DNA from 2 places in the Thalassotalea maritima genome. Region 1 is predicted to be linked to the other one. Evidence: predicted binding sites of a transcription regulator. Region 1 holds the regulator's gene; the other holds the start of a gene.
What was found. Region 1 encodes MetJ, which represses methionine synthesis genes. Its sites were predicted from a motif close to TAGACGTCTAGACGTCTA; they were not measured.

Region 1 (6,089 bases):
AAAATACCTTACCCAATTTAGAAAATGCGCTAAGTCAGTTGATTGCTACGCCTTCTATTAGCGCCGAAAGCGCTCAGTTAGACCAAAGCAATCAAGCCATCATTAACTTGCTCGGTAACTGGTTTGCTGATTTAGGTTTTACAATTGATATTCAGCCAGTACCGCACACCCGAAATAAATACAACTTACTGGCTAAGATAGGTCACGGTGAAGGCGGTTTATTATTGGCTGGGCATAGTGATACCGTGCCATTTGACGAACAAGGCTGGCACAGCGATCCTTTTAAGGTAAGCGTTAGAGATAATAAATTTTATGGTCTTGGTACGTGTGACATGAAAGGTTTTTTTGCCTTTATATTGCAAGCATGTAAAGCCGTCGATTTAACAAAGCTGAAAAAGCCTTTATATATCTTAGCAACCGCCGATGAAGAAACCTCTATGGCCGGTGCGCGATTCTTTATCAAGCAACAATTAGTTAAACCCGATGTGGCCATTATTGGCGAGCCGACCAAATTAAAGCCGGTGATCATGCACAAGGGTCATATGTCACATCGAATTTCGGTAACTGGTAAATCTGGCCACTCGAGTTTGCCGGATCATGGTGTTAATGCTATCGAGATCATCTACCAAGTTATTGGCCGGTTACTTAACTTTAAGCAACATTTAGCAAATACCTATCAAAATAAAGCATTCTCAGTGACTGAGCCAACATTGAATTTAGGGGCTATTCATGGCGGTGATGGAGCCAATCGCATTTGTGGTGAATGTTATCTGGATATCGATTTGCGCGCCTTACCCGGCATTAAAGACGATGAGTTAGTCGCTTGGTTAGCTGACGCCATTAAACCCATCGCCGATCAATATCCGGGTCGCATCAATATTCGTGAACTACACCTGAGTTCGCCGGCGTTTGCCGAACGTGCAGATAGTGAGCTTGCGCAAACCGCCAAAACAATATCAGGTCATTGTTGCCAAGCAGTTAATTACGCAACCGAAGCGCCATATATTCAGCAACTTGGTTGCCAAACCATTGTATTAGGCCCCGGCTCAATTGAGCAGGCACACCAAAACAATGAACATTTGGCATTTGAGCAAATTAAACCCGCAGAGCATATGTTGCTGCAGTTTATTCATCACTACTGTGGCTAATACTGCGCTAACAAGGACTTAAAACGCTTAACTTTGCGGTTTAACGCCTAACGTATGGCAAATTGCGTAGGTAAGCTCTGAACGATTGAGGGTGTAAAAATGAAAGTCATTAACCCCTTCGCTGCGTAAAATCTTCACCTGCTCCATAGCAATATTTGCACCGACCAAGTTACGTGTCATCGGGTCGGCATCTAAACCTTGATATAAATTGCCCATCCAGTCTGGCACATGGACGTTGGTTAACGCGGCAAAGCGTTTTAAAGTGGCGAAATTCGATACCGGTAAAATACCCGGGACAATTTCCACATCAATACCCACCGCCACACAGCGGTCGCGAAAACGTAAGTAAGCATCCATGTCAAAGAAAAACTGGGTGATCGCACGCGTTGCACCGGCATCGACTTTACGCTTTAGATTCACCAAATCAGCCTGCGCATTTGATGCCTCCGGATGAGTTTCAGGGTAAGCGGCAACCGAGATTTCAAAATCGGCAACCCCTTTAAGAAGCGTCACTAAATCATTGGCGTACATATCAGGCTTTGGCGAACCATCGGGTAAATCGCCACGCAGGGCAACAATATGGCGCACGCCACTTTGCCAATAATCTTTAGCAATCGTGATTAGCTCATCGCGACTGGCATCGATACAAGTGAGGTGCGGCGCGGCTATAAGACCGGTATCTCGCTGTATTTTTTTAATAACACCATGAGTGCGATCGCGAGTTCCACTGCCTGCACCATACGTTACTGAAACAAAGCTTGGTTTCAGTGGCGCGAGGCGGTCTATTGAACTCCACAAGGTATTTTCCATTTGCTCTGAATTTGGCGGAAAAAATTCAAACGACACATTTAAGTCACGGTCAATATCTCGTACCGTTCGATTAAGCAATTCCAATTGCCTTGCTTTTGCATTCATCGACTAAATCCTCTTTATTTACTCATTTTGTCTTCACTAATATGTATACACTGACGCTAAGCCGTTAACGGTAAGTTGGCTTTTGTTATCAACTATCAGCCATCGCATCTAATGCCCGTTGTAAATCAACCAATAAGTCTTCGCCATCTTCGATCCCCACAGATAGCCGCAATAGCGACTGGCTAATTCCGGCTTGTTTTTGCGCTTCTGCATCCATGCCCGCGTGGGTCATAGTCGCTGGATGAGCAATCAAACTTTCAACGCCGCCCAGCGATTGAGCCAGTGTAAATAATTGCAATGTTGCCAAGAACTGACCTACTTGTTCGTCGTTACCGGCTAACTCAAACGAGATCATCGAGCCAAAGCCTGCTTGTTGTCGCTGAGCAAGCAGATGTCCAGGATGATCGACAAGCCCTGGGTAATAAACCTTGCTTACCGCTTGATGATTGCACAATAAACTAACTACCGCTTGTGTGTTTGCAGCGTGCTGTTTTAAACGCACAGGTAAGGTTTTAATACCACGCAATGTCAAATACGCATCAAACGCACTACCGGTAATGCCAATACAATTTGCCCACCATGCCAACTCGTCGGCTAATGCTTGTTGTTTGCATACAACTGCGCCACCAACAACATCAGAATGGCCATTAATGAATTTGGTGGTAGAGTGAATCACCATATCTGCGCCAAACGCCAATGGTTGTTGTAAAAGTGGTGATAGAAAGGTGTTGTCTACCGCAACAAGTGCACCTACGCGCTTGGCGGCCGCAGCGATTTGCTCGATATCAACAATACGCAATAACGGATTACTCGGTGTTTCGATTAATACCAATTTCGGCTTTTTCGCGAGAGCCTGCGCTAACGCGGTTGCGTCGCTCTGATCAACAATATCGAGATGGAAATGACCACGCTTTGCGAGGTGGACAAACAGCCGATAACTGCCGCCGTAACAGTCATGTGGAATAAGCAGTCGATCATCTTTGCTCAGCAATTGACAAATAAGGTGAATCGCCGACATCCCGGTATTGGTAACGACAGCAGCGTCACCACCCTCAAGCTCAGCAAGTACTTGCGCTAGCGTGCTACGAGTTGGGTTTGCGGTACGGGAGTAGTCGTACTCTCTTTTTTGTTTAAAACCCTGCAAACTGTATGTACTTGATAAATGCAAGGCTGGGACCACTGCACCGTGATGTTGGTCACTGTTAATGCCGGCCTGTACTGCCATAGTTTGCTGCTTGTCATAAGCCATGGTGCATCTCCAAAAACAAAATTGGATGTTTAGACGTCTATCCAATCTAGGACGAATTTTCACCAAGGTCAACTATTTTTAGCCATCTATACATCTTTGCCGTTAAAAGTTGACTCATCTACTGGATACAGTACAATTTCATCACACCAGTTAAACCCGCGACATCAATCAGCAAGATGATGACGATGGGACATCTGCAAAGTAATGTTTAGGGAGTCACAATGGCTGATTGGAATGGGGAATACATTAACCCTTACGCACCACATGGTAAGAAAAGCGAACAAGTAAAAAAAATCACCGTTTCGATTCCGTTACGTGTGCTGAAAGTGTTAACTGATGAGCGCACTCGTCGCCAAGTAAACAACTTGCGTCACGCTACCAATAGTGAATTGCTATGCGAAGCGTTTTTACACGCATTTACCGGCCAGCCACTGCCTAGTGATGAAGACTTAGCGAAAGATAACGAGCATCAATTACCAGAGAGTGTTCGCAAGGTGCTAGCCGAAAATGGCATCACTGATTTTAGTGACTATGAACAAGAAGATTAACGCTGAAAGCGTTTAGCGCTAACTAGAACAAAAAAGAAGGCCAGCATTGCTGGCCTTCCTTTTTATTGCTCATTTTTATTTAGGTGTTTTCCATACCCATGTAATTTGCGGGTAGGTCTATTTCAGCAACGCCACTATCAACCGCAGCTTTTGCAACGGCATAAGCAACATTGGCTAATAAACGTGGGTCCATTGGTTTAGGAATAATATAGTCTTTACCGAAGCTTAGCTGCTCACAGCCACTGGCCTGCAATACACCATCTGGCACCGGCTGTTTGGCGATTTCTCGGATTGCATGCACCGCTGCAACCTTCATTGCATCGTTAATGGTTCGCGCTCGAACATCTAATGCACCACGGAAAATAAAAGGAAAACACAACACATTGTTAACTTGGTTAGGGTAGTCAGAGCGGCCCGTTGCAATAATGACATCTCTGCGGGTTGCTAAGGCAAGTTCAGGTTTAATTTCTGGATCGGGATTCGAGCAAGCAAATACAACGGGGTTTTCCGCCATCAACAGCAATTGTTCGGCAGATAACAAGTTTGGCCCAGATACGCCGACAAATACATCGGCCCCCTGCAACGCCTCTTCTATCGTTCGCTTGTCGGTATTATTAGCAAATAGCTTTTTATACTCATTAAGATCATCGCGACGAGTATGGATGATGCCCTTGCGATCTAACATGTAGATATTTTCACGTTGCGCGCCACAACTGATCAACAACTCCATGCAAGCGATGGCTGCAGCGCCAGCCCCTAAACAGACAATTTTAACTTGGCTCAGCTGTTTGCCCTGCACTTCTAGCGCATTAAGCATACCTGCAGCGGTAACAATTGCAGTGCCATGTTGGTCATCATGAAATACTGGGATCTTACAGCGCTCAATCAACGCCTTTTCAATAGCAAAGCATTCCGGTGCCTTAATATCTTCAAGATTAATACCGCCAAAACTGTCACTGATATTAGCAACGGTACTCACAAACTCTTCAATCGTTTTGTGTTTCACTTGAATATCAAACGAGTCAATATCAGCAAAACGCTTAAACAACAACGCCTTGCCCTCCATAACCGGCTTAGAAGCAAGCGGGCCAAGATTACCTAGACCAAGAATCGCCGTACCGTTACTGATCACCGCAACCGTATTGCCTTTATTGGTATATCGATACACGTTATTCACATCATCGGCTATTTCACGTACCGGCTCCGCAACACCAGGGCTATATGCTAAAGCGAGATCTTCCGCCGTTTCAGCTTCGGTGGTGATTGCCATAGCAATTTTTCCAGGCTTAGGTTGTAGATGGTAGTCTAGGGCTTGTTGACGTAAGTCGGTCATTTTTATAATTCTCAATGTTTTTGGGGAGGAACAACAGAAATGTAATGGTACCTAAAAGCTTTCATATTGACCACCAATAAGAGGTACGATGTTTTTCAACAACCTACCAACTAGTAAGCACTTACGAACCTTAATGAGTTTTATTTACATATGAGATCTGTTACAGACATCTTCCGCTTACAACGTTAAAGAATGACGTATTACAAATTGATATGACACCATCAAATTCTTAAAAAGCAAAATAAATCATAAACTTAAAAAATGTTAAGCTAGCGTTCATGTTCAGCGTGGCATGCTCTCAAAAGGTAATACCAGAGCCAGTGGCGTACTCATTGTGAGCATAGCGCTGAACAGCCAGTGCTAACACCTGCTCTGAATTAATAACAACAATATAGGGAGCCCCCATGATTTGAGCATGTTTGACAATCATCTTATTGAGTACAATTGCGCTTGCAACACCATTAAAAGCGCAACAGAGTGATATAACCAGTCGAACCTACTTGTAGCTCGGGTATGCTAGCCATCAATATGATGAAGACCTAACCTTGCAAGGTGAACAATGGCGTGGCTCTTTATCACTTAGCAATAACTGGTATATCAGTGCTCAATATGCAGATTTATCCGATCTCGATACCTCAGAACTGTTAATCCGCGTATCGTTTTAATCTTAAATAACCGGTTAGTGATTTAAGCCATAACGCAGATACAAAAAAGGGATCTTCACGATCCCTTTTAGTTTAGCCATCAGTACGATGAAACGTATTAGATTGATTACTCGTCAAATGGATTAACAAGAATCATAGTTTCAACACGGTCTGGACCGGTTGAAATAATATCAATTGGTACACCTGTTACTTCTTCAAGACGCTTGATGTACGCGCGAGCATTTGCTGGAA
Region 2 (6,089 bases), 390 kb from region 1:
CTGCTAAAGCAGCGGTTTCGGTGCGCAGTACACGCGGCCCTAATAGCACATCAACAAAGCCACTGTCGTTTGCTTCGCTAATTTCATCATCGGAAAGACCTCCTTCAGGGCCTATCAACAAGCGCGTGGCGCTTGCCTGATGCGGTAAATTACCAATTGAATATTGCGCTTTAGGATGAAGATTCAACTTTAAACTTGCAGTCGGCTGCGCCAACCATTCTTGTAGCGATATCGCTGGCATTACCTCAGGCACCACCGCTCGGCCACTTTGCTCACAAGCACTGATCACTATTTTTTGCCACTGTTGACGTTTTTTCTCAAGACGTTCAGCGTTGAGTTTGACGCCACAACGCTCAGTAAACAAAGGGGTAATTTTGGTTACACCGAGCTCAACCGACTTTTGCAAAGTAAAGTCCATACGATCGCCTCGAGAGATACCTTGGCCTAAATGAATGCTCAGTGGTGACTCATTATCAATAGCTATCGCTTGCGTAATATCCGCCACAGCCTGTTTTTTGCTAACCTCAACCAGCGTCGCTTGATAATCGTGGCCATCGCCGTTAAAAAGATAAATAGTATCGCCTTGTTTTAAGCGAAGAACCCGAATAACATGCCCAAACACATCATCGGATAAAGTGATTGTTTGGCCGACCGTATAATCGCCAGCCTGATAAAATCTTGCGTTACTCACACGTTTTTCTGGTAATCAAGTTATGCATACAAGATAGGGCTTGTCGTGACAAAAAACAAGAGCGATGAGGGTGCTCGCTTAAAGAATAAGCGCATGCTGTTTGAATGGCATAAAAAAACCGGCAAATGCCGGTTTTTCGTTAATAAATTCAGCGGTAATTATAAACCAGCAGCAGCGCGTAAAGCGTCAGCTTTATCGGTTTTTTCCCAGCTAAATGCAGTAAAGGTATCGTCACCCACGGTCATTTCAAAAGGTTCACGACCAAAGTGACCATATGCTGCTGTTAATTGGTACATTGGGTGCAACAAGTCCAGCATTTTAGTAATACCGTAAGGACGTAAATCGAAGTGCTCACGTACCAATGCGATCAACTTCTCTTCTTCTAACTTACCCGTGCCAAATGTTTCGATAGAGATAGATGTTGGCTCAGCAACACCAATCGCGTAAGACACTTGAATTTCACAACGATCAGCAAGACCCGCTGCAACGATGTTTTTCGCGACATAACGGCCTGCGTAGGCTGCACTGCGGTCTACTTTCGATGGATCTTTACCACTGAACGCACCGCCACCGTGACGTGCCATACCACCATAAGTATCAACGATGATCTTACGACCAGTTAAACCACAATCACCTACCGGTCCACCAATAACAAAACGACCGGTTGGGTTAATAAAGTATTTGGTATCTTCCGTTAACAAATCAGCTGGTAAGGTATGCTTGATAATGTTTTCCATTACCGCATCATACAAATCTTCTTGGCTGATGTCTGGAGCGTGTTGCGTTGACAAAACAACCGCATCGATTGCTACTGGTTTGTTGTCTTCATAAATAAACGTTACTTGTGATTTAGCATCAGGACGTAACCATGGTAATACGCCAGATTTGCGCATTTCAGCTTGACGCTCAACCAAACGGTGTGAGTAGTACAAAGGAGCTGGCATTAATGATGGCGTTTCGTTTGTTGCATAACCAAACATCAAACCTTGGTCACCGGCACCTTGCTCTTCAGGTTTTGCACGGTCTACACCTTGGGCAATCTCAGGTGACTGCTGACCAATAAGGTTCATAATGCCACACGTTTCACCGTCAAAGCCAACTTCTGACGAGGTGTAACCAATATCGGTAATAACCTTACGAGTTATCTTTTCAAGGTCAACCCATGCTTCTGTCGTCACCTCACCAGAGATGATTGCAACACCGGTTTTAACCATGGTTTCACACGCAACACGTGAATGTTTGTCTTGTGCAATAATCGCATCTAACACCGCATCAGAAATTTGATCGGCAATTTTATCCGGATGACCTTCAGAAACTGATTCAGAGGTAAAATAATGTTTAGCCATAACGCCTCTACTTAAACTAATTTATCACGAGCTGGTTGCTGTCATTAGCAGCAAAACAATTAAGTGAATAAATAATAGACAAGATTGTAAATTTCGGTGAATTTTACACAGGATTTGAAAATAAATCTACACTTTTACGTCTAGACGTCTAAAAACAAAACAACCAAGAAAGATAGCAGATAATTTTTGCTCTTAGTAAACCAGTCGTTGCAGCATACCGGGTCGATAAAGGTAAATATCCCCCCTAAATTTTCGCACTATTAGTGCCCCTTAATTAGCCCTGTTGCTTCTCCCTGTGGCAGTAATATTTTATATTTTTATATAGATCGCTAAAACGAAGTAAGTGACAGAATAAATAACGCTTTTTAATATTTGCCTGTAAACTAAAGATTAACCCCAGCCCACCCTAGCAATTGCCTCATACCTACTCGTGTTTACTCATCACTTTAAACTGATGCATAAACTATAGATGTTGAGGATAAAGCTCAGATTAACTTGCGTGTCTGGGGCAATGAATTAGCGCGATCCATTGTCGCTATATGTGTATTTATCAATAATAACAATGTGCATATTAGGAATATAATATTGGCCGCATTACACACTTTGAATCATGCCAAAAACGGCAATAATCACTGGCAAGCGCTGTTTGCTAAAATAGCTGATGACATTTGGCAACATGGTTATAGCATTCAACCCTCAGCATTACCTGAAGACATCGCTGAGTCCTTATATTGTTATCAACAAAACTTACATGTTCATAAGTATCTCGATGCTGGCATCGGTCGCAATCGGGACTATCTGAAAAATGAGTTTGTTCGTACCGATGCAATATGCTGGATTACCGGAGAATCTGACGCCGGAAAATTATGGTTAGATTGGGCTGCCGAGCTGCAAAGCTACCTTAATCGCCGCCTGTTCCTTGGCTTATTCTCATTTGAAAGTCATTTCGCCCACTATGCGCCAGGAGATTACTATAAGCGTCACTACGATGCCTTTCGGGGTGAGACCAATCGTGTGCTATCGATGGTCACCTACTTAAATCCGCACTGGCAAGCAAGCGATAAGGGTGAGTTAGTTCTTTATCGAGATGATGACGACAAACAAGGCATAAAAGTTATCCCGTTATACGGAACTATTGTGGTGTTTTTGAGCGAAGAGTTTCCGCACGAAGTATTGCCTGCAAATCGAGATCGCTATTCTATTGCCGGCTGGTACCGAGTCAATACATCGATAGACAATAAATTAGATCCTCCGCGCTAAGCCAAAAGACTAGGTTAACAAGTTAGCTAAAAACTAAGTTAGCAGAGCTCAGTAACTTAAAAAAAACGTGGCACCATAACGGTAGCCACGTTTTATTATTCGAAACAACTCAAAGCGACAGATTACTCCGCGTCATCACCATCTAAAGTGACACCACGTAAGCCGCCCATACCGCCCGATTCATTAGTGCGTAACTTAATCATTAAGCGTAAATCATTCGGCGAGTCAGCATGATGCAAGGCATCAGCGTAACTAATATCACCAGACTCATACAAGTCAAACAATGCTTGGTCAAAAGTTTGCATGCCTTGCTCGCGTGATTTTGACATCACTTCTTTGATCTCACCGACATGCCCTTTTTTGATCAACTCCGCAATGTATGGCGAGTTGAGTAAAATCTCAATCGCCGCTCGGCGTCCTTGACCATCACGGGTTGGTACTAATTGTTGAGCAACAATACCGCGTAAGTTAAGTGCTAAATCAAACTGTAGTTTTTGGTGCTGTTCAGCAGGCACTAAGTGCATGATACGGTCAATCGCTTGGTTGGCGTTGTTGGCATGCAGGGTCGCAATACACAAATGTCCGGTTTCAGCGAAGCTCAATGCATGTTCCATGATTTCTTGTGAGCGGATCTCACCAATTAGAATCACATCTGGTGCTTGACGGAGTGAACTTTTCAGAGCCGATTCAAACGACTCCGTATCCATACCAACTTCACGTTGGGTGATCATCGAACTACCGTGCTCATGGACAAATTCCACTGGATCTTCAATGGTTAATATATGTCCTCGAGCATTGTTATTACGATAACCAATCAGTGATGCCATCGACGTTGATTTACCGGTACCTGTACCACCAACAAACAATACTAAACCACGCTTTGACATCACCAATTCTTTGAGTACCGATGGCAAGCCTAGCTTATCAACATCGGGAATATCAGTGACGATACGACGCACCACCATACCTGGCATTTCTCGTTGCCAAAATGCGGAAATACGAAACCGGCCAATACCGTCAACAGCAATCGCATAGTTACATTCTTTGCTGGTATGAAATTCGTCTTTTTGCTTGTCGTTCATAGAGCTTTCGACGAGCTCTAAGGCATCGTCAAAGCTCAATGGTTTGTCATCAATAGCGGTAAGCTCGCCATTGATTTTGGCACTTGGATTCATATTCACGGTAATGAACATATCCGAACCATCTTGGTTTACCATCGACTCGAGTAACGTGTGTAAATACATCGTGCTACCTCTTTAAACGCAAGCGTTTAGTAAACTCTAAACTGGTTTTTATCAACCGCTTTCGCCATTGCGTTTTCACGGGTGATAAGGCCACGGCTTAATAGATTTTGTAAACACTGATCCATGGTCTGCATACCATGTGACATACCGGTTTGGATAGCTGAATACATTTGCGCAATTTTATCTTCACGGATCAGGTTACGAATTGCTGGAATGCCGATCATAATCTCATGCGCCGCCACACGACCACCGCCAACTTTCTTTAATAAGGTTTGCGAGATAACCGCTTTTAACGACTCAGATAACATTGAACGTACCATATCTTTTTCTTCACCTGGGAATACATCGACAATACGGTCAATGGTTTTCGGTGCCGAGGTGGTATGCAAAGTACCAAATACTAAGTGACCGGTTTCTGCCGCTGTCATCGCTAGGCGAATCGTTTCAAGGTCACGCATCTCACCAACTAAGATCACATCCGGATCTTCACGAAGCGCACTGCGCAGTGCTGCGTTAAAGCTTAACGTATCGCGATGAACTTCACGTTGGTTAATCAAACATTGTTTGTTTTCGTGAACAAATTCGATCGGATCTTCGATGGTTAAGATGTGATGACGTTTGTTTTGGTTAATATAATCGACCATAGCGGCCAACGTTGTTGATTTACCAGAACCCGTTGGACCGGTAACCAACACTAGGCCGCGAGGGTTATCAGCAATATCACGGAAAATATCAGGGCAGCCTAACTCTTCCATTGATAAAATAGTGCTAGGGATAGTACGGAATACCGCTGCTGGACCACGGTTTTGATTAAAAGCATTTACCCTGAAGCGTGCCAAGTTTGGTACTTCAAATGAAAAGTCCACTTCAAGGTTTTCTTCGTATTCCTTACGTTGACGATCTGTCATGATATCGTAGACTAAAGCATTAACGTCTTTGTCTTCGAGCGACGGAATGTTAATCTTACGTACGTCACCATCGACACGAATAGCTGGTGGCATACCGGTAGAAAGATGTAAGTCGGAAGCATTGTGCTCAACGCTAAATGCTAAAAGCTCGGTAATATCCATAATATTCCTAAAATTTATAATTGTTATAAAATAAAAACATGACCTTAATCGCCGATAACCTAAGCAACACACTCACTCAGATACAGCAATACACTCAGCGCGCGAAACGCGATGTAAACAGCGTCACTCTGCTTGCTGTAAGTAAAACCAAACCTATTGACGATATAAAACAAGCGTATCAAGCTGGTCAACGTCAATTTGGCGAAAACTACGTGCAAGAACTAGCCGAAAAAGCCAGTGCCTTACAGAACTTCGCGAATCAAGATATTGTTTGGCATTTTATCGGCCCGATTCAAAGCAATAAATCACGATTAGTCGCCGAGCATGCCCACTGGGTACACACTATCGACCGCATTAAAATCGCAAAACGCCTTAACGATCAACGTGATAGTAACATTACCCCGCTACAGGTGTGTTTACAAGTGAATATTAGTGGTGAAGACAGCAAATCCGGTGTGACTGCGCAACAAATATCCGA

Region 2: the regulator MetJ is predicted to act here: its motif matches at 2,171-2,188, upstream of metK (methionine adenosyltransferase).

Annotation. Positions count from the first base shown of each region.
Region 1 covers NZ_CP166919.1:219,929-226,017, reverse strand. Annotated here, with positions in the region: gene argE (acetylornithine deacetylase) at 1-1,148, shown strand, start outside; gene metF (methylenetetrahydrofolate reductase) at 1,176-2,063, opposite strand; gene metB (cystathionine gamma-synthase) at 2,152-3,312, opposite strand; gene metJ (met regulon transcriptional regulator MetJ) at 3,534-3,860, shown strand; gene ACAX20_RS00965 (malic enzyme-like NAD(P)-binding protein) at 3,940-5,193, opposite strand; gene ACAX20_RS00960 (hypothetical protein) at 5,492-5,623, opposite strand; gene ACAX20_RS00955 (adenylosuccinate synthase) at 5,965-6,089, opposite strand, start outside.
Region 2 covers NZ_CP166919.1:610,577-616,665, reverse strand. Annotated here, with positions in the region: gene rsmE (16S rRNA (uracil(1498)-N(3))-methyltransferase) at 1-691, opposite strand, end outside; gene metK (methionine adenosyltransferase) at 850-2,037, opposite strand; gene ACAX20_RS02660 (2OG-Fe(II) oxygenase) at 2,623-3,297, shown strand; gene ACAX20_RS02655 (PilT/PilU family type 4a pilus ATPase) at 3,420-4,541, opposite strand; gene ACAX20_RS02650 (type IV pilus twitching motility protein PilT) at 4,568-5,611, opposite strand; gene ACAX20_RS02645 (YggS family pyridoxal phosphate-dependent enzyme) at 5,650-6,089, shown strand, end outside.